4 regions of the Lysinibacillus sp. A1 genome follow, and region 4 is predicted to be linked to each of the others. Evidence: riboswitches for the same ligand, from Rfam matches in the RefSeq annotation. Region 4 holds a riboswitch; each other region holds the start of a gene.
What was found. A riboswitch is a leader RNA that binds a small molecule or an ion and turns the genes downstream of it on or off. The one in region 4 is predicted to bind cobalamin.
Positions count from the first base shown of each region.

Region 1: it holds a riboswitch for cobalamin, as region 4 does, so the genes downstream of both, mmgD (citrate synthase) here and PI85_RS03720 (glutaredoxin) in region 4, are expected to answer to the same signal.
Region 2: it holds a riboswitch for cobalamin, as region 4 does, so the genes downstream of both, PI85_RS15010 (ABC transporter substrate-binding protein) here and PI85_RS03720 (glutaredoxin) in region 4, are expected to answer to the same signal.
Region 3: it holds a riboswitch for cobalamin, as region 4 does, so the genes downstream of both, PI85_RS07550 (hypothetical protein) here and PI85_RS03720 (glutaredoxin) in region 4, are expected to answer to the same signal.

Region 1 covers NZ_JSZM01000035.1:73,857-79,179, forward strand. The annotation lists gene prpB (methylisocitrate lyase) at 1-291, opposite strand, end outside; gene PI85_RS21135 (bifunctional 2-methylcitrate dehydratase/aconitate hydratase) at 334-1,767, opposite strand; gene mmgD (citrate synthase) at 1,866-2,987, opposite strand; cobalamin riboswitch at 3,177-3,372, opposite strand; partial or broken gene PI85_RS21145 (NUDIX hydrolase) at 3,604-4,090, shown strand; gene PI85_RS21150 (ABC transporter ATP-binding protein) at 4,133-4,948, opposite strand; gene PI85_RS21155 (ABC transporter ATP-binding protein) at 4,951-5,323, opposite strand, start outside.
Region 2 covers NZ_JSZM01000017.1:82,550-87,872, reverse strand. The annotation lists gene PI85_RS15020 (adenosylcobinamide amidohydrolase) at 1-767, opposite strand, end outside; gene PI85_RS15015 (iron ABC transporter permease) at 764-1,765, opposite strand; gene PI85_RS15010 (ABC transporter substrate-binding protein) at 1,762-2,733, opposite strand; cobalamin riboswitch at 2,877-3,058, opposite strand; gene PI85_RS15005 (acyl-CoA dehydrogenase family protein) at 3,118-4,785, opposite strand; gene PI85_RS15000 (class I adenylate-forming enzyme family protein) at 4,787-5,323, opposite strand, start outside.
Region 3 covers NZ_JSZM01000010.1:61,803-67,125, forward strand. The annotation lists gene PI85_RS07535 (hypothetical protein) at 10-438, opposite strand; gene PI85_RS07540 (hypothetical protein) at 571-978, opposite strand; gene PI85_RS07545 (hypothetical protein) at 1,239-1,472, shown strand; cobalamin riboswitch at 1,928-2,112, shown strand; gene PI85_RS07550 (hypothetical protein) at 2,345-3,103, shown strand; gene PI85_RS07555 (translation factor GTPase family protein) at 3,209-5,149, opposite strand.
Region 4 covers NZ_JSZM01000005.1:113,276-118,598, reverse strand. The annotation lists gene PI85_RS03725 (NAD(P)/FAD-dependent oxidoreductase) at 330-1,235, shown strand; cobalamin riboswitch at 1,854-2,032, shown strand; gene PI85_RS03720 (glutaredoxin) at 2,149-2,373, shown strand; gene nrdI (class Ib ribonucleoside-diphosphate reductase assembly flavoprotein NrdI) at 2,370-2,729, shown strand; gene nrdE (class 1b ribonucleoside-diphosphate reductase subunit alpha) at 2,726-4,819, shown strand; gene nrdF (class 1b ribonucleoside-diphosphate reductase subunit beta) at 4,807-5,323, shown strand, end outside.

The DNA of each region.
Region 1 (5,323 bases), on a different contig from region 4:
AAAGCCCGTATCAATATCCACTAGCATAGGTAAATTAGTAGCCCGAATAATATCACTAGCACGCTGAGCGATTTCATTTGAATAAATCATTCCTAAGTCTGGTAGGCCTCTACTCGCTGTATAAGCGGCACCCGAAAGATACAATGCCTCAAAGCCAACTTTTTTAGCCATTAAACCAGCCATTGCATCATGTGCTCCTGGTATTTGCAAAATAGATGAACGAGCAATAAGAGCTTTAAATTGTTCAGCTAATTGTTTTTGTGTCTTCGCTTCTTGGACAATCCACGCCATTGTTAAAAACCTCCTTTTTGTTGCGTTCGGAATCCTTCTAAATTAAATAAATAAATTAATAAATTCATGGACAGCAATTTGTTCAAGCAGCTCTTTATTTGCACAAACCTCATTTATTGTATGGAGTTGTTTTTGAGAATAATGCGTACGAATGTTTTGCTGGAATTTATTAATGATCTGTGGAAATGCTTCCTCACGACGGAAACGATGTCCTAAAGGATATTCACACTCAATTAGCTCGGATGATGTACCATCTTTGTAATAAACTTGAACAGCATTCGCAATGGATCGTTTATCAGGGTCTAAATAATCGATTGTATATTGTCTTTTTTCCACGACAACCATTTTATGTCGCAAGTCATCAATGCGTGGGTCTACAGCCACCTCATCTTCGTAGTGATCTGCTGTAATGTCACCATAAATAAGACCAATAGCTGTAATGTATTGAAGGCAGTGATCACGATCAGCAGGATTGTGAAGTGGCCCTTCTTTATCGATAATTCGTATGGCTGATTCATGCGTCGTAATGTCAATGCGGTCAATTTCAGCTAGGCGATTCTTTACTTCAGGATGTAAATGAACAGCACATTCTGCAGCCGTTTGAGCATGAAATTCTGCAGGGTAAGACACTTTAAAGAGGACATTTTCCATAACATAAGATGCAAGTGGTCTCGCAAGCTTTAATTCTTCCTTATTAAAGAGCACATCTTGGAATCCCCAGCCTGGTGCAGACAATGCAGTTGCATAGCCCATTTCCCCCTTCACAGCCATCATTGCTAGTTGTACGGCCCTGCTTGTAGCATCGCCAGCAGCCCATGATTTTCTAGAGCCTGTATTAGGAGCATGTCGATAGGTTCTTAAACTTGAATTATCAATCCAAGCATTTGATAAGGCATTGACAATTTCTTGATGAGTGCCACCTAAAGCCTTTGTTACTACAGCTGTTGTCGCTATTTTGACAAATAAGACGTGATCTAAGCCAACACGATTTAAGCTATTTTCGAGTGCAAGTATTCCTTGTATTTCATGAGCTTGAATCATCATTTCTAAAACGTCTTTTATTTGGAGAGGCTCTTGCCCTTCTGCAACACGTACACGACTCAAATAATCGGCTACAGCTAAAATGCCACCTAGATTATCAGAAGGATGCCCCCATTCTGCCGCCAACCATGTATCGTTATAATCCAACCAACGGATCATACAACCGATATTAAAGGCACCTTTTACTGGATCAAGGACATAGGATGTTCCTGGAATACGAGTACCATTTGGAACGACTGTACCTGGTACTACAGGACCTAGAAGTTTTGTACATTCAGGATATTGTAAAGCTAAAATGCCACAACCTAACGTATCCAATAAAACATATCGAGCCGTTTCGTAAGCTTCTTCGCTCGTAATCTTTGTGTTTAATACATAATCCGCAATATCAATAAGAAGCTGGTCTGTCATCGTTTTTTCATTCGTTTTAATCATCTATATCTTCCTTTCAAGGTATGCATTTGATATACTAGTATGCTGATGGGCATTGGTCAGAATGTCCATCAGCTCTGTGGCGAGTTGTTAAAACTTGATTATACCGACAATTCTTCAAGGTTATGACGCTCGCCTATATAATGAACACGAGGTCTAAATAATCGATTATTGTCATGTTGTTCGATCACATGTGCACATAAACCGATCGTTCGAGAGCCAAAGAAAATAGGCGTATATAATTCAATTGGTAGGCCCAGCATGTAATACACTGGCGCAGCGTAATAATCTAAATTTGGATACAAGCCTTTTTCCTCCACCATCACTTTTTCACCAGCTTCACACATGTGATATAAGCGGTCATCACCTTGCTCCAAGCATAATTTATACAAAGCTTCTTTCATGATCTGCGCTCTTGGGTCCATTTTTTTCATATAGACCCGATGGCCAAAGCCCATTATTTTATCTTTATTTTTGAGCTTGTTTTTCAGCATCGCTTCAAAGCCTTCCACAGTCTTAGCTTCAAGCAGCATATACATGACTGCCTCGTTCGCCCCACCATGCAAATTTCCTTTCAATGATGCGACAGCACCAGTTAGAGCACCATACAGATCGGATTGTGTGGAGGCAATAACACGAGCAGCAAAAGTCGAATTCGGCATTTCATGTTCACTATATAAAACAAGTGATTGGTCAAAAATTTCTTCTTCTAATGGTGTTGGTTTTCTTCCAGTAATCATGTAATAAAAATTAGCACTATATGAAAGCTCACTATCCGGTTCTACTACCTCTTGACCATTTAATACACGGTAGCTATTTGCAACGATATTGGGCATTCCACCTAAAAGTCGATATGCTCGTGTTACATTCCTTTCAGTCGATCGATCATTGATGTGCTGATCATACCCTGCTAACGCTGAAATTCCAGTTCTAAGGCCGTCCATAGCATGTGTCCCATTTGGTAATAAGTTAAAAATTTGAACAAGCTCTTGTGGAACGTGATAGTTTTCTTTCAATTTATCCCGTAAGTCAGCTTGTTGCTCCGTAGTTGGTAGGTTTCCGTGCAATAATAAATGGACAATATCTAAATAGGAATATCGCTGAGATAGTTCAATCAAATCGTAGCCCCGTATAACAATTTGGCTTTCTACTACGTCTAAGAAAGACAGTTTTGTTTCCGCAGCAATAACTCCATCAAGACCTGGTGAATACGTTAACTCCATGGATTACAACCCCTTTGTTTAATCATTCTTGTAAGCGTTACCATTCAAACTCGAAAGAACAACAAAAAAACAACTTCTACCCCTTTAGAAGTTGTTAATCTACAAAAGTATGACAGAACAAAAAACAGTGAACTTACATCCATTCACACTCATCATACAGTAGCTAACACCTCCCTATCCTCGTAGGTCAATTGATGCTTATTTAGCGGCAGGTCTCCTGACTTATCATCAACATTCCTATAACACCTTCCCGTTTTGAAGAACAAAACAGTGGTCTCGTTATGGAACTCCTACATACAGTTGCGGGACAGTGTTGGACTCACACCAACTTCCCTTTTAATCAAATGGAATCAAATCCATTTGAACCACCAAAATTTAGCATATTCAATTTGTCTTTTTACCTTAACATAGAGGTTTCCAAACAATCAATATAGGTAAAATTCAGAAAAGACTGATTATAAAAAGCTATTTTTCATTTTTGACGAACTATTCTGCATATTTAAGCATTATTTCGCTCAAAAAAAGATTGTTAATCAATCCCAATGGAGCTATATTTATGAAGTCTGCTTTAAAAAAGCGATTTGTTTTGCATTACGATGAAACGAGGAGTGACGGGATGGGCTATATAACAGAATTAAGAAAGCTTATCGGTAATAGACCGATTATAAACGTTGGTTCGACAGTTCTTGTTGTTAAATGATGATAAGAAAATACTCTTTCAACATCGTTCAGATACATTGGATTGGGGATTACCTGGCGGCTCAATGGAAATAAACGAAACATTAGAGCAGGTTGCTGCGCGTGAACTTTATGAGGAAACTGGACTCGTGGCTAAAGAGTTTGAGTTTATCGGTGTTTTTACAGGACCTGATTATTACTACTGTTATCCGAATGGCGATGAAATCTATACAGTCATTCACCTTTATAGAGCTAAACATGTAAGGGGTGTATTGGAAATGAAAGATGGTGAGAGCTTAAGCCTCACCTATTTCAGTAAGGAAGAACTTCCGAATAATATGGAACAGAGGACGGTCGCTCTCTTAAACAACCTAGAGGGTAAAATATGGGGGTTCGAAAGCTCCTTTACGAAGCTTTCCAAATAACAATGTAAGAATTTTAATAAGGATTTTATTCGCAAAGGTATTTCAGATACTAGTATTCTTGTGAATTCTTTCGCGAGGGTGAGTGGGTAAAATCGCGTTGCATAGCTCAAGTGATGCGGAATGCTTAAATGGTTTACCTTTCATACTTTCCTCTACTAGCTGACCATTTTGCATGACAAGGATGCGATCTGAAATAAAGCGTGTAGCCTGTAGGTCATGAGAGATGAAAATGTAGGCAAGTTGCAAATCCTTTTGTAGTGTCTGTAGTAATTGAATGATATGTTTTTGCAAAATCATATCTAAACTACTAATGGCTTCATCTAAAACTATTAATTTTGGATGTAAGGCAAGCGCTCTTGCAATGTTAACACGCTGTTGTTGTCCCCCACTTAGCTGGGAAGGATACTTTTCAGCAATAGATTTTTCTAACTCTACATGATCAAGTAATTCCTTTACCTTATAATGTCTCTCAGCTGAGCTATAATGCTCGAAATTTAGGTATGGTTCCTCTAAAATTTGAAAAATGTTGTGCTTTGGATTTAATGAATGATAGCTATTTTGAAAGACTGCTTGTAAATCTCTCCGTATCATTTTTTTCTGTTGGCTAGTGGCATCATAAAGATTAACCCCTTGAAATAGAAGCTCACCGGCTGTTGGCCTTTCCATCCCTAATATAATTCGGCCCAATGTGCTTTTTCCTGAGCCACTTTGTCCAACAATCCCTAAGCATTCCCCCTCCTGAAGTGAAAATGATACTTTCTGTAATACAGGAGTTTCCTGTCTTCGCTTGAATATGAACGGTCTATGTGCATAGTTCTTCTCAATATTTCTCACTTCTAGTAGCTTCAATCTTTTCACCTCTAAAACATAATTCGGGATTGTAATAGTTTCTTTGTATAAGGATGCTGAGGGGCATCAAAAAAATCATAGACATTCGCTTGTTCAATTACTTTCCCCTTATACATCACGGCTACATCATCAGCAAGTTCAGCGATAACGCCTAAATCATGTGTCACAAGAAGGATGGCTGCCTGTGTTTCCAGGCGAATACGATCAAATAATGTCAAAACCTGCTTTTGATTGACTGTATCAAGAGCTGTCGTTGGCTCATCAGCTATGTATACCGAGGCTTGAATTGCCAGTGACAAAGCAATCATCACACGCTGTAGCATTCCCCCACTTAATTGGAATGGATAATAGTGTAAAAGGCGCTCAGGATTAGGTAAATTAACT
Region 2 (5,323 bases), on a different contig from region 4:
ATCATCGTAATTTGCGGTTTAGGAATTTCTGGATGAGCATAAGTAGCTACTCGTGCTTGATAAATTTCTTCAATCTGAGAAGCAATTAATACTTCATGTGGTGCCCCGAAAGCTCTCATTTGTCCACTTTCCATGAGCAATAATTCATCACAATAGAGAGAGGCTAAATTCATATCATGTAATACCATCACTACCGTTAAACCACACTCCACAGCTTCCTTCCGCACCATATCTAAAATTTGCCGCTGATGGGCAATGTCTAAATGATTTGTCGGCTCATCTAGCAGTAAAATTTCCGCAGTTTGAGCAAGAGCCTGTGCAACAAAAACTCTTTGCTGTTCACCACCCGATAAGAATTCCATCGGTGTATGCTCATAACGTTTTATGCCTGTTTGCAGCATTGCATGTTGAACTGCTTGTTCATCTTGCTCAGACCAACTTGAAAAAAAGCCTGTTTGATGTGGATAACGTCCAAGCGAAATAGCCTCTCTTACACTGTTTGAGAAAGCGTTCGCATGGAGCTGTGGTAAAACAGCCATTTTTTTTGCTAAAGCACGGGCATTGTAGGAAAGAATGCTTTTTCCATCAATAGAAATCGTGCCCTCAACTGCTGGTAGAATACCACTCATTACCTTTAATAATGTTGATTTCCCACTACCATTTGGCCCTAAAATGCCAAGAATCTTTCCTTTTCCAACTGTAAAGCTTATATCATTGACGATCGGTACGTCTTCATAACCACCTGATAGATGTTCAACAACAATCACGCCCGTACCCCCTTGCCTCTTCGTTGCTTATAAAAAATATAGGAAAAAACAGGCGCTCCAATAAATGCAGTAATGACACCAATGGGCAGTTCCCTTGGCAAGATGATGGTTCTTGCAACTAAATCACAAATAATAAGTAATGTTGCCCCATTAAAAAATGATAATGGAAGTAAATGACGGTGATCAGAACCCCAAATCATTCTTGTCATATGTGGTACAACTAACCCTACAAAGCCAATTGTGCCTGAAACAGCAACTGCTGCTCCAGTTAGCATGGAGCCACCTACTAAAATCAAATACTTACTTCGCTTTACATTGACACCTAAATGCTTCGCTCTTTCTTCCCCATATAACAAAACATTAAGCTCACGTCTCTGTGTCCACAGCATAAGGGAACCAACAATGACAAATGGGATAATCATTTGAACATACGGCCAGCCACGCATAGAAACAGAACCGAGTAGCCAGCCGATTACTTGGCGCAGTTCCTCTCCCGATAAAGCAATCATTAACGAGATTAACGATCCTAAAAATGAACTAAAGATAACACCTGTTAAAATCAGTGTTTCCATCTTTAAAGAACGGTCCACTACTCTAGCAAAGCTCATCACTATCACCATTGTAATGATTGCGCCTATCATGCTAAAGGTAGGTAAGGCATACAAGCCTACAACAGGCATAGAAATACTAAAAAAGATTGTCATGACTGCGCCGACAGAAGCACCAGATGAAATACCTAATGTATATGGATCTGCTAATGGATTTTTGAGCAAGCCTTGGAAAGCCGCTCCCGCAATGGCGAGAGAAGCTCCTACTAGCCCCGCTAAAAGCACACGGGGCAGGCGAATTTTCCAAAAGATATTGGCAGCTGTTTCATCAACTGACTGATTCCACAACACTTCTATCGGAATATGAACAGAGCCTATAGCGACGCCACACCAGATGCTAATGATAAGAAGCGTACATGTTAATACATAGGCTGTTGCTACTTTTTTCACTTAAATACCTCAGGGTAGATAGCTTTTGCTAATTCCTCAAGGCCATCCGCTAAACGTGGTCCCTGACGGCTTGTTGTGCTTTCATCTACTTGCACAATAGCATTATTTTTCACTGCATTTATTGTATCGAAACCAGCACGCTTTGGTATTTTTGTTAAAATATCAGGTACATAACTATATGTCACCACGATGACATCTGGATTTTTTGTGATAATTTGTTCTGCACCAATTTCATACCAATTATCACCGTCTGCTGCTACATTTTTTGCATGGATCATCTCCAGCATTGCGTTCATAAATGTGCCTTGTCCAGCTGTATAAATATTAGGTTCATCAGAGGCTTCTACAAAAACGTTCTTAGGTTCAACGTCTTTCACTTTCCCCTGAACCTCTTCCACTTTCGCCTTCATGTCAGCAATGATTTTTTCGGCTTCTGGTAATTTCCCTGTAGCACGCCCAAGCTGTTCAATCGTTGTATAGGTTTCATTAAAATCTTGGGCATTTTTTACAACAAATACTTTCACGTCCGCCGATTCTAGCTGTGCTATAGCTGATTCCGAAAGAGACATGCTAGATTCATGAGCAAAAACGATATCTGGCTTTAAGGCAATAATTTGTTCAATATTGTACTCCATGCCACCAACTTTTTCTTTTTCAGCTACCTCTGGTGGATAATCGTCGTTGTCTGTAACCCCTACTATTTCATCCTTTAAACCTAGGCCAAACAATATTTCTGTATTACTTGGAATAAGTGACACTATTTTCTCAGGAGGAGCCTCTAGTGTAATATCCTTCCCAATAGCATCCGTTATAGTCATAGGGAATGTTGCTTCTTCCGCCTTAGATGTTTCTTGTTGTGTTTGTTCTTTTGTAGGTGTGGAATTGTCTTTTTGTGCCTCTTGTCCACAAGCTGCTAGCAACCCTATCGTTAAAAATGCCGATACCCCTATTTTCCAAAATTTCTTCATGTGAATCCTCCTTCGTTGATTTGTGCGTTCAGGTGTTAGAAATATTGTTCCATCAAAATAAGACCCCTCATCTTCGAATGATGAGGGGTCAAAATCGCACCAAAAAACTGATACAAAATCCACCATCCTATCCTCGTAGGCTGTCATGTCTATGCTATAAAGGCAGGTCTCCTGGCTTGTGCATTACGTTTTTTCAAGCCTTCCCGAAATCTTCAGTGGCATCATTTGAAAAAACTCACACTTACAGTGGCGGGACCGCATCGGAATTACACCGATTTCCCTTTTCACTTTACATAAGTAAAGAACCTTTATACTATTCAGTTGATTTTATTATACATGAAATTAAAAAAAGTCGCCTCTATATCAAGGCGACTCCAAAGGTTATTAGACGATTTCAGCAAAATACTGTACGGTTTTCATCGGAGCACCAATCGTTCGTAATGACCAAGTTTGCTCTAAATAAACATCCGCTAGTTTGTCATATTTCCCACCAAATTTTTGTGCCCACTCAACGGCTACGACACTTTCATATAATTGAGCCATTTTTTTGGCAACATCCTTTGCTTCAAACGTTTTTGTCGCTTCATCGAGAGTACTAAAAATTTGTAAGGTTGCCGATAGTTTAGTTAATTGCTCTTGAACGATTTTCACTAATGAATGGTCTGTTAAAACTTCTAATCGCGCGCCCATCTCTTGAATAAACAATTCATGTGCCCTGTATTTATCCACTAAGCGAATAAGCTCCAAAGCTAGTATATTAGACGTACCCTCCCATACCGTCAACACTTGCGCATCTCTCAGTAAGCGTGGTGTTACAAAGTCCTCAATATAGCCATTCCCTCCATGTAGCTCAATTGCTTCACTTGCATAATGGACCGCTTGCTCTGCCGTTTCCTTTTTCATAATGGCAATATATAAACGGTTCATGATGATGTCTTGTTCTGTTCCCTGACCACTTGTCACTTTATCGTATAATTGAATAAGATCAAAAATCGTGGCTACTTCTACATGCAGCTTAGCGGCATATTTACCTAATGTATCCTGGATCATAGGATACTGTGTTAAAGGTTTACCAAAGGCATATCGATTTGACACATAGTGCTTCGCCTCTAAGAAGCCACGGCGCATAATACCAATGGATGCCACAGCATTACAAATTCTTGATAAATTAAGCGCCTCCAGCATATAATAAATCCCTTTATTTTGATCACCAACTACATACGCGAGTGCTCCATCAAACTCAACCTCACCAGATGGAACGGCTTTCACACCTAATTTATCTTTTAGTCGTCGAATACGAAGATGGTTAGCCGATCCATCTTCATTTCGCCATGGAACTGCAAATAGGGTTAATCCTTTAGAGCCTGCTTGTGCACCCTCTATTCGTGCCAATACCATTGCAACCCCACACATCCCTGCATTGGAGGCAAAATACTTTTCACCATAGAGGCGGTATTCATTCTCCACAAGTTTTGCTTCTACTACATTCGCACCAACATCCGAGCCTCCTTGTCGCTCTGTTAAAAAAGTCGCTCCCTCATATAGCTCCATATCGCCTGTTGCACAAACATGCGGTAAGAAGCGCTGCTTAACTTCTTCCTCTGCATAATGGTCTAATAAATAGGCAGTGGCCATCGTTAACGTCACAGGGCAATAAAAACCGGGCTCTGCATGTGACAGTAAATAACCTTGTGCAAAACTATAGACATAATTCCCTTTGTGACCTAGTTGGGGAATATCTTTATGCACATAGCCAACAATCCCCGTATTATATGTCTCCTCAATTGTTTTTTTGTAGCCGTCATTGACCCATACCTCTGAAACCTCTTCGCCATAGGCATTATACCTTTGAAGGCGAGGCTCTCCTTGTCGATCAGTATGTTTCGCCCTCACGTCTATAGCACCCGCACATAGCTCACCAAAGTCCATCAATTCCCGATGCGCATAAGATAAAAATTCTTTATCCAGCATCATTTCCAACACTTTTTGAAGCGTATCATCATCTGTAAAGAAATTGCTTGTGCCTGCTATTTCCTGTTGTAAAACTTTCATGCTATCTCACCTCTTGTCCTTTCAAAGATTGTTTTAAAATTTTGCCTGACGCATTCCTTGGTAGCGCTTCCACTTTTTCGAAAATACGCGGTATTTTATACTTAGCAAGCTGCCCCTCTAAATGATCTTTTAGAGCCTCTTCATTAATATCCTGTTTAGCGGAATAAACAGCCTTCACTGTCTCTCCCCATTGTGGATGTGGAACACCAACCACTGCCGCTTCAAATATCCCCTCAAAGCTTAAAAGGCAATCTTCAATTTCTTTCGGATAAATATTGACTCCACCCGAAATAATCACATCTTTTTTTCGATCAACAATCCAAATAAAACCGTCTTCATCCTTACGAGCTAGATCTCCTGTTTTTAACCAACCGTCTATAAAGGCCGCACTAGTTGCCGCTTCATCTCTGTAGTAGCCAAGCATATTACCCTCACCAAATAAAACGATTTCCCCTACTTCTCCTGCTGGTACATCTTCGCCACTATCGTTAACAATACGTATCTCTGTACCTAAAGGTGCTCGCTGTCCAATACTCCC
Region 3 (5,323 bases), on a different contig from region 4:
CAATCGTCTCTAGTTATATTTTAATATTAATTTATGTGATTTAGACTCATAAATTTCGTAGCCTATTTCAACCATATGGTCCTTTGTCACTGTCACCTTACAATAGTAAGGGATTGCTTTTCCATAAGCATCTAGCGCAGGTATTTCTGTAAAGGAATATTGTTCATCCGTATCTATCATGTTAAACGTTGCTTCAGCAGATCGCCCGGAAGAAGAAACCTCAATCATACAATCCCCACGAATAACATCATAGTCTTTTTTAATAATATATTTTAGACTTGGTACGGTAACTATTAACAATAAAACACCTACTAAAAATGCAGCAACCGTCTTAGCTACCATTATAAATGGAAATTCTTTCTCGACATACATAAAAATAAATACGATAACTGCCATGATCACAAATAATAATCCTAGTATGACTACCAAATAATACAATTGTTCACTTCCTATGTATATCTATTAAACATTTCTTGTAGCTATTTTAAAGCTGACATTCATATAGTATCGTTCTTTTTATAACAACGTAAACAGGATTATTATTCCATTAAACAGGTCGTTTTTTAAAAACTATTCATTAGTAGAAAGGGGATGAATGTCATACAAGGTGCGAGATTTCTCGATATATTTTACAGTACAGTCGTAGGTTCCTTGTCTAACATCACTAAATTTATCAAAATCTCCCGTGAAATCGAGTTCGCCGTTAATGTCTACAAGTAGATCGTGGATTGCGGTTCTTCCGTTTGATTCAAACTCTCTTACGGTACATTTACCGGTAACTATTTGAAAATTGTTAGTTTGAATAGCAATAAAGTCTTCGATTGACCATACAACAAGAAACAAACATAGGACGCTAAAAAAAGATGCAGTTATTACAACCCCATAAAAATCCTTGTGACTGCGTTTATTCTTTATAAAAAAGATTAGGAGAGATGTGCATATGAGTAGCCCAATTAGTGGGAAGATGATGTCTAACAAAATATTATTTCTCCTTTTGAATAACATATAGGTTATTATTCTACAATTATTTTTAATTACTTACTAGTAGAAAATTTTTTGAAACAGTTTATTATAAGAAGAAACTCAATCACACAATGAAGTTATTAGAATGCAATAAGTACAAAGAAATCGAAGCGCTAATTGGTGCCCTCTGCTGCTCTGGCCTTACGCACAATTTTTTCTTTTTGAAGAACAATAGTTATAATATACACATTAATATTTGTAAAGATGGTGAAACGATGGAACAGATGCTAAAGGAAATAATGTCTCCAAGTAATCAATATAAAGTTGAAATTATAAAACGGAGAGATGGTCTTTTTACAACAGAAGTATATATGTGGCAAGAAGACTGCGGGTATGAATTTTGGAGTCCTATTAAAATAGGGTTGAGTTTGATTGAGACTGAGGAAGTAGCCGTAACATTAGCCATAGAACAATTAAGACAATACTCTGGTGAAATTATTACTCTATAGTTACATCACTCAAAACTTTCGCGTAGGGAGAATCATTGAATCGGGTAGGTGATTGTTTCAAGTCTTCTAAGTGACACTAGTTGTAGTTTGAACATTCCGAAATAAACAATAATAATATTATTATTCCGATTTAACTTGCGTTAGTTTTGCGTCAATGCTATTTCTCTGTATTCTAACTATACCGCAAAGTGCACCCAAATAGTATCAGTCGACTTTCTTTTGTTTTTGTAGAATCTATTACAGATATTTTAGCATGTAATTTTGCCGTATTAACGCATTATGGGGCAAAAGAATAACAAGTAAAAAGTGTCTCTTCAATTTGAGTTAAATAGACGGCAAGATAATAATAAAAAAACTGGAATATTTTATGTTATTTGACATCAGAAATAGACTACCTTACAATTGATTTTAATAGTCTATAAGGAATGTATAGTACACAGCATTCCTTCACAATTGAATAGCGTGTAGTAATAGGTGTAAATTGCGTGCAATTTGCTTAAAAGGGAAGTCGGTGTGAATCCGACACTGTCCCGCAACTGTAAATGTGAGCGACTTTTCAGCAACCACTGTCAAATGATGGGAAGGGGAAAAGTGGCGATGACCATGAGTCAGGATACCTGCCTAGTTACGAGTACACACCATAAACCTACGAGGAATAGGAGGTGGCATGTTGACAAAACAGAATGCTCTGTTCGTCACAGTACGTCAAACGCCCAAAGTTCATGAAAGGGTTCATTTTAGAACTCCTTCGCATTTACTTAGGGTTTGTTTGGCATTGTGTGATGAAGCACATTAAAGCGAAGGATTTCCTCAAACATAGTAGGAAGTCCTTTTTGTTTTGAAAATATGTACGCAAAGGGGATGCACATAGGATGAATATTCATGCAACGACAACACAGGAAACGCCTTTTGTAGATATGAAGATTTGTAAGCAGCCACGGACAGAAGTTGCCAAGAAAGCGAAAACAAGAATGGTGGTTGAATCACTAATAGATCAATTATTAGCAACGAGACTGATTCGCAACGATCGCTTTTTTGAGCAAATCTTATATAATAAAGACATTATTTGGATACAAAATGGGGAGGTAGAGGGCCATCTTTTTGCTCAGGCAACGTTAACGGATCAACTGAAAACGAAGACGAATAGCTTTATGATGTATATGCCAACCAACCCTATTGTTTATGAGGTGAATGGGGAGCAGTACCACTTAATTACACGCATTGATTCAACACGAGCAAAGCCTAATCTTGACCGTCTTTCACAGGAGCCCAATCCAGTGTTAAGTGCTGCACGTGTCAATGATTTATTGTGCTCGATTGTCATCCGTTTTTATGAAACGTATATGAACGATTTAGAGCAAATTCCTCATCAGGATAAACTAATCGCATTTGTGCAGCAGGAATACTCACAGTTTCTTCAAGCCGTTCAGGAATTAAATGATTATCACTTTAATTGGCATCCACGTGGGAACGGACACGAGCTATTATTAACATTAATTGATCAACTACAAATATTAAAAAGCCAGCCTGGAAAAGTAGTTATCGACTTCATGAATACACAAGGTTACGTGGTGGTTGAACCTGCCTATCCGGTGCACAAGCCTTCAAAGAAAGCTGTTGGTGCCATTTAAAAGCAAGCCCTCCATGAAGCGGAGGGCTTGCTTTATTATTTGTATAGATATTCTATCTTCATCTGAAGTACCAGTTCAACAGATTTGCCATGCTAGTACATGAACTTAACTCTGACAATGCATGGCTGCTTGCGCCTCTTGCCAAGGGACAGAATAGCCTTTACCTTTTGCACAAAAAATGCTGGAAGAACTGTATTCAGGGTCGGCATTTTTATCATAGCCTATTTGAGTTATTACTTCTTCTGCATTATGACACACATCATAGCCATCAAATTGGAGGGTAAGCGCACCTTTCCCATTTGTATAGGCGGCAAAAATCGTGCTATAGCTCATGAAGGTCGCTACTGGTGCACGTCCTGTTAATACAACGTCTGTTTCAGTGAGTACAGGGTCGTCGAAGGTGCCAGCAGCCTGTTGAATGTCGGTCATCATACGGCCGATAAAGTCATTGGAAGCCTTCATTTTAAAGCGATAATAGGGCTCAAGCAGGACGTTCTGTGCTTGTTCCAGTCCTTGGCGCAGAGCTCGGAAAGTGGCTTCTCGGAAATCACCGCCAGACGTATGTTCATTATGTCCACGTCCCGTTAAGAGCGTAAAATGAATATCTGTTACTGCGTAGCCTGTGAGTAAGCCATGATGATCACGTTCAAACAAGTGCTTTTCTACGAGGCGTTGGTTGCCCACTGATAAATCATCTGCATGACAGGCATTGCTAAAGGTAATGCCTGTCCCACGTTCATTTGGCTCCATTAATAAATGAATTTCTGCATAATGCTTAAGTGGTTCAAAATGTCCGTAGCCTGTAACGGTTGTCGCAATTGTTTCCATATATAATATTTGCGGCTCCCCAAAAGTGATGTTTAGTGTAAAGCGCTTCAATAATACTTCAATCAGGACCTCTAACTGAATGACACCCATTATATGCACATGGATTTCCTGAAACTTTTCCTGCCATACGACACGCAATGATGGCTCCTCGGCCTCTAGTAGACGGAAAATCTTTAATACTTCTTTAATATGTTGCTCACCCTCGTATTGAACTTTTGCCTGTAATGTAGGGACAAGCTCATAGGGTTGTGATAGCCTGTTACTGCCAATGTGATCGCCAATGTTTGCCTGGCTGAGTCCTTTAACAGCGAAGATTTCACCGGCCTCAACATGCTGAACAGTTTCAAATCGACTGCCGTTATAAAGACGAATTTCTGTTACTTTCTCTGTAAGGTCTCCAAACGTAAATTCATCTCGAACATGTAATTTTCCTGTTAAAGCCTTGATGAATGTTAGACGCTGATGGCCATCATGTCGTATTTTAAAGACTTCTCCTTGAAACGGTGCTTCCGGCGCGAAGTGAGTACCCGTTATGAGTGGAAGTTGAGCAATCAATTCTTGAATGCCTTCATCTTTTAATGCCGAACCAGTAAAGCAGGGGAAGGCGGATTCATTTTTAATCATCGATTGTAGCTGCTTCATACACAGACCATGCTCCAAAGTTTCATTCAAAAAGGCATCCAGGAGATTTTCATCACGCTCCGCTAGCCATTCCATGATTGTGCTCGAAACATAATTCTCCTGAAGTGGTTCATCGACGAATAATACATGTTCCGAGAAATCTTTATGGAGCTGGGTCATCACAGCCCTTACATCTGCTCCGTCACGATCTATTTTATTAATAAAAAAGAATGTAGGGACATGATAGTTTCGTAAAAGCTGCCATACCGTTTCAGTATGACCTTGAATACCCTCTACTGCACTAATAATAATGATGGCATAATCCATGACACGGATGGCACGCTCCATCTCTGGGGAGAAATCGACATGTCCTGGTGTATCAATCAGCGTATATGTATCGTCGCCAATAGTCATGCGTCCTTGCTCGGCAAATATCGTAATGCCCCGTTTGCGCTCAAGCTCATGATTATCTAAATAGGCATCCTGATGATCGACACGTCCCCGCGCTTGAATACTATTTGTATGAAAAAGCACTTGCTCAGAAAAGGTTGTTTTTCCTGCATCAACATGAGCAAGAACCCCAATCGTCTTGTACATAATATATCCTCGTTTCTATAGGTAGCTATCTTCTCATTGTATCAGAATACTAGCACAACTATATCTTGTAAAATGATTCGTCTTTTTGTCGAAATAGTGCTAATATAATGATGATTATATTTTTTGCATTCTATTACTGATTTAGAATTAACGCATGAACTGCTAGTCTATCAA
Region 4 (5,323 bases):
CTCATCTCCATAAAGTAGATAAACGGAGTTACTTTTCTAAAGTGAATAGATGTACTTCAATTAACGGTGCTTAGACAGTATTTCAAACATTCAAACCAAAAATTTGACGAGAAAAAAATAAATAGATATTATAGATATGTTAAGTCCTTAATAGAGTGATTAGACCCAACCAGCTAAACTGTATCTTTTTTATTGAGATCAAGGACTAATATATAATGGGCTTAACAAATGGAACGAAAAAGATATCATACATATAATTAGCGGTGTCTTTTGCCTTAATTGTAGATATTAAAGGTCTTTAATATATTGTGGTGTGGAGGGAAATAATGATGAATCAATATGATTGTATGATTATAGGTGGAGGCCCTGCTGGGTTAAGTGCTGCCTTAACATTAGGAAGAGCGCGCAGAAAGGTTGCACTAGTTGATAATGGAACAAATCGAAATCGTGTAACTCAGGAGTCACATGGTTTTTTAACAAGAGATGGGATAAAGCCACAAGAATTTAAGAATCTCGCAAGTAAAGATATAGAATCTTATCCTTCTATAACAATGATGGATCAAACCGTCAGAGAAATAATTAAAGATGATATAACTGGTTTATTTCTAGTCAATACTTCGGAAAATAAATCTTATATATCTGAAAAAATACTGTTAGCTACTGGAATACAAGAGGAATTTCCTCTCCCGCAAATCAGACAATATTATGGTAAAAGTTTATTTAGCTGTCCATATTGCGATGGTTGGGAGCTGCGAGACAAGCCATTGGCTATCATTGCAGAAAACGAGGAGCATATTAGTCATATGACGAAATTGGTTTTTAATTGGTCACAGGATTTAATCGTTTTTACGAATGGTCATCAACTTTCTGAGAAGGTTCAAAATGATTTTGAACAAAAGAAAATTAAGGTGTATACAAATACTATTAAAGATTTACATGGGGATGATGGTAACTTATCGAGTGTTGAATTAGAAACAGGTGAAAATATTTTAAGAGCTGGTGGATTTGTTGTGCCAAGTTTTTATCGTCCCAATAAATTTGCTAAACAGCTAAATTGTCAAGTTGATGAAAATGGAACAGTTATGACTGATGGTGCTGGACGTACAACTGCGGCTGGGATATATACTGCAGGTGAAACGGAAAAGGGTGGTCCCTCTTCTTTAATGATTGCAGCTGCGGAAGGTTTTAAGGCTGCTACAAGCATAAATATGGATATAACAATAGAAAGGTTTTAAATTTATGGTTAGCTGATGAGTCATATAAAATTCATCAGCTATTTTTAATAGGACTAATCAAGCTGGCGGAGAATGAACTTGAATATGTTATACTATAAATAAATATAGAATAACTAGAAAAGGTACATATTCATTGTAAATTAGTTGAAAAGGGTAGAACGATTGGTTTCCTCGCGCCTGTAGGTTGAGCACATTTTAGTAGTCGTCGTTATGTTATGACGAAACGAAAATGTGTCATCATCGCAAGAGAGGGGTCCTACTTTAGACTAGTACAATAAAAAAATTTACGAAGATAGGATGTATGGAGTAGGATGCGAGATTTACATCATACTCATAGTTTTACACATAATTGCATCTTTACTGTAAAGGAAAGATGCCTTTTTTATGTATAAAATTACTAGGGTGGCTACGTTTTTAGGTAAATAAGCGACTATTATTTTACTTCTTATTTTTTAATAAAATAATGCTATCGCATTCGTGCTTATATGATTATATTTTAGTTCGTTCTTACAAGGATATGTCAGAAAATATGAATAGTCTCAAATTGATGAACTTTTATTTCTCGATTTACTTTTTATATAAAGGATGGTACACTTAAAACTATCGAAAAACAATATATTGTGTTCGTTTTGTGTAGGTACTACTATATGTAGTTTAATAGGGAAGTTCGGTACTATTCCGACGCTGTCCCCGCAACTGTTAAGCTGACGATGATTATAACCACTGTGCATTCGCATGGGAAGGAAATCAGAGATTGAAGCAAAGCCAGGAGACCTGCCTATATAAAACAAATTTATCATTTCTTCGGGGATTAAGAGATGGGAACGTCAGTATTTTTAGTATGTTAACGTTTCCATTTAAGCTATCTCTCTAGAAGAGGTAGCTTTTTTATTTTATGAAAAGAGGGATTACTATGAAACTTTATACGAAAACAATCTGTCCAAAATGCCTATGGGTAAAATCCGAATTACAACGAGCAGGACTTGAAGCAGAAATTGTTAATATTGATCATGATGAACAAGCGAAACAAACAATTATAGATGCAGGTTTTTTAAGTGTGCCTGTTTTAGAGGTGGATGAAACATTTATAGGTGATGTTCAGGAAATTGTTTCTCGTATTGAGATGATCACACTATGATCGTTTACGCTAGTCGTACAGGAAATGTCCGTAATGTAGTTTCTAAATTAAGGGCAGAATCTATTGAACTCTCTGAGGAATTAAGCTTGAATAAGCCTTATCTTTTAATTACATATACAGATGGATTAGGTGACATTCCAGCAAAAGTCCAACGTTTTTTAGAAAAAAATAGAGATTTTTGTAAAGGAGTAGTTGCTAGTGGCAATAGTAACTTCGGACATCATGTATTTGGTGGTGCTGGGGAGAAAATTGCTACTACCTATCATGTACCCTTAGTGAGGAAATTAGATTTGCGTGGCAATCAAACAGATTATGAAGCAATACAAACGTTTTATGAAACGAGGGTAATGGGATGAAAACTTATTTAAAGCTTAATAATGACGTACTGAATCGTTATAGTACAACGGGGCTACTAGAGTTAGAAAAGGACCGTGAGGCTACTCGCCGCTACTTTTTAGAATATGTCAACGTACGTTTACGTTATTTTATAGATATAGAGGAAAAAATCCGCTATTTAGTGGATGAGGGATACTACGAAAAAGATTTTATCGACATGTACGAGATGGATTTTATAAAGAAGCTGTACAAAAAAGCATATGATTATAATTTCCGCTTCCCGTCATTTATGAGTGCAAGCAAATTTTATGACAGCTATGCTATGAAAAGTCGTGATGGTGAAGAAATCTTAGAAAAATATGAGGACCGTATTGTCATTATTGCTTTGTACTTAGCACAAGGGAACACAGTGCTAGCAAAACGTTCTGTTGAAGCAATGATGGAAGCCTATCAGCCTGCAACACCTACTGCATTAAATAGTGGGAAAAAAGCCCGTGGTGAATTAGTAAGCTGCTTTAAATTATCAATGGATGACTCTATGAATAGTATTGCTGAAAATATTGGCTATTGTTTAGAGCTTTCACGCCTAGGCGGAGGGGTCGGGGTCAACTTAACGGATTTACGTCCTTTAGGTGATCCAATTAAAGAAATACTAAATCGTGCAAGTGGTGTTATCCCAGTTGCAAAATTATTAGAAAACTCATTTAGTTATTCTAATCAGCTTGGTCAACGAAATGGCTCAGGAGTTGTCTATCTAAATATTTTCCATGCAGATATAGAGAATTTCATTTCATCAAAAAAACCAAATGCTGATGATAAAATTCGCCTCGCAACACTATCAACAGGAATTATTATTCCAAGTATTTTCTTCGATCTGATGAAACGTGATAAAGATATAGTGTTATTTAGTCCATATGATATTTTTAAAGTATATGGTAAACGAATGTCGGAAATTTCAATTTCAGAAATGTACTATGAACTACTTGATAATCCTAAAATCCGTAAAATTAAACGTTTGAATGCGCGTAGACTCTATACTGAGGTGAAAAAAGCTCAATTTGAATCAGGTTATCCTTTTGAAATTTTTGATGATAATGTCAATGAAGTACATCCACTAAAAAATATCGGTCGTGTAAAAATGTCAAACCTATGTACTGAAATCTTACAAGTTCAAGAAACTAGTGTCATTACAGATCAAGATCAGCCTAACGAATATGGGTTAGATGTGTCGTGTAATTTAGGGTCAATTGATATTCATGCAGCGAGTAAAGTAAATGATTTTGAAACATTAATCGATACAGCTATGCACTTATTAACAAATGTGTCACAAATGACATACATCAAAAATGTCCCATCAGTGGCAAAAGCGAATCGATTAATGCACTCAGTAGGGCTAGGTTGTATGAATCTCCATGGACATCTTGTTACGGAGGGCATCATGTATGGCTCGAAAGATTCTATTGATTTCATGGACCGCTTTATGGAAGCAATGAACTATTATTCGCTTAAATCATCGATGGAAATGGCTAAAGAAAAAGCAGAAACGTTCTACCGATTTGAAGATAGCGATTATGCTTCAGGTAGCTATTTTGATCAATATGTAAATAAGAATGAAGAAGAGCTATCACCCGCTGTGTTAAAAGCACTTGGCAACATTCCAATTATCACTAATAAAATGTGGGAATTATTAAAGGAAGATGTTATGGAATATGGTCTATTTCATTCATATCGTTTAGCGATAGCACCAACAGGCAGTATTTCGTATATTCGTAGCTGTACGGCATCCATTTCTCCTTGTACAGAGCGTGTAGAGGTTCGTGATTATGCAGATAGTCGCACGATTTATCCAATGCCACATTTAACAAACGAAAACAGTCATTTATATGTAGAGGCCTATGATGTTGATCCTTATGATTTAATTGATTTATATGCAGCTTCTCAAAAACACGTTGACCAAGGTATTTCAATGACTCTTTATGTCACTGACAATTGGACAACAGAACAACTAGCTAAAGTATACATTTATGCATGGGTTAAAGGGATCAAGTCCGTTTACTATGTTCGTCAACGATTACAAAGCTTAGAGGAGTGTGTAGCATGTCAAATATAGTGTATGAGGCAGTCAACTGGAATAAGGCAACTAGTGAACTTGCTCAAATTTTCTGGGACCAGCAATGGAAGCAAATTTGGTTTCCAGAAGAAATTGCAGTGAGTAAAGATATTAAGCAGTGGAAAAGTTTTGAGCATCAGGACACATATAAAAAGGTGTTTGCAGGACTAACTTTGCTTGATACCGTTCAGACGAATATAGGAATGAATCGTGTTGCTGCTTATACAGATGATTTACAGGAAAAGGCGGTATTAACCGTTTTTGATGCATTTGAGGCAATACATGCTAAATCATATTCTTATATATTTACAACGCTTTGTACAAACGAGGAGATAGACGAGCTCTTTGAATGGGTAAAGAAAAATGAATATTTACAATATAAGGCAAATAAAATTGCGGATATTTATAATAGTATAGAAGAAGGGGACTCTGAGAGCTTATGGAAAGCGATGTTTTCATCCGTTATGCTTGAATCTTTCCTTTTCTATTCTGGATTTTTCTACC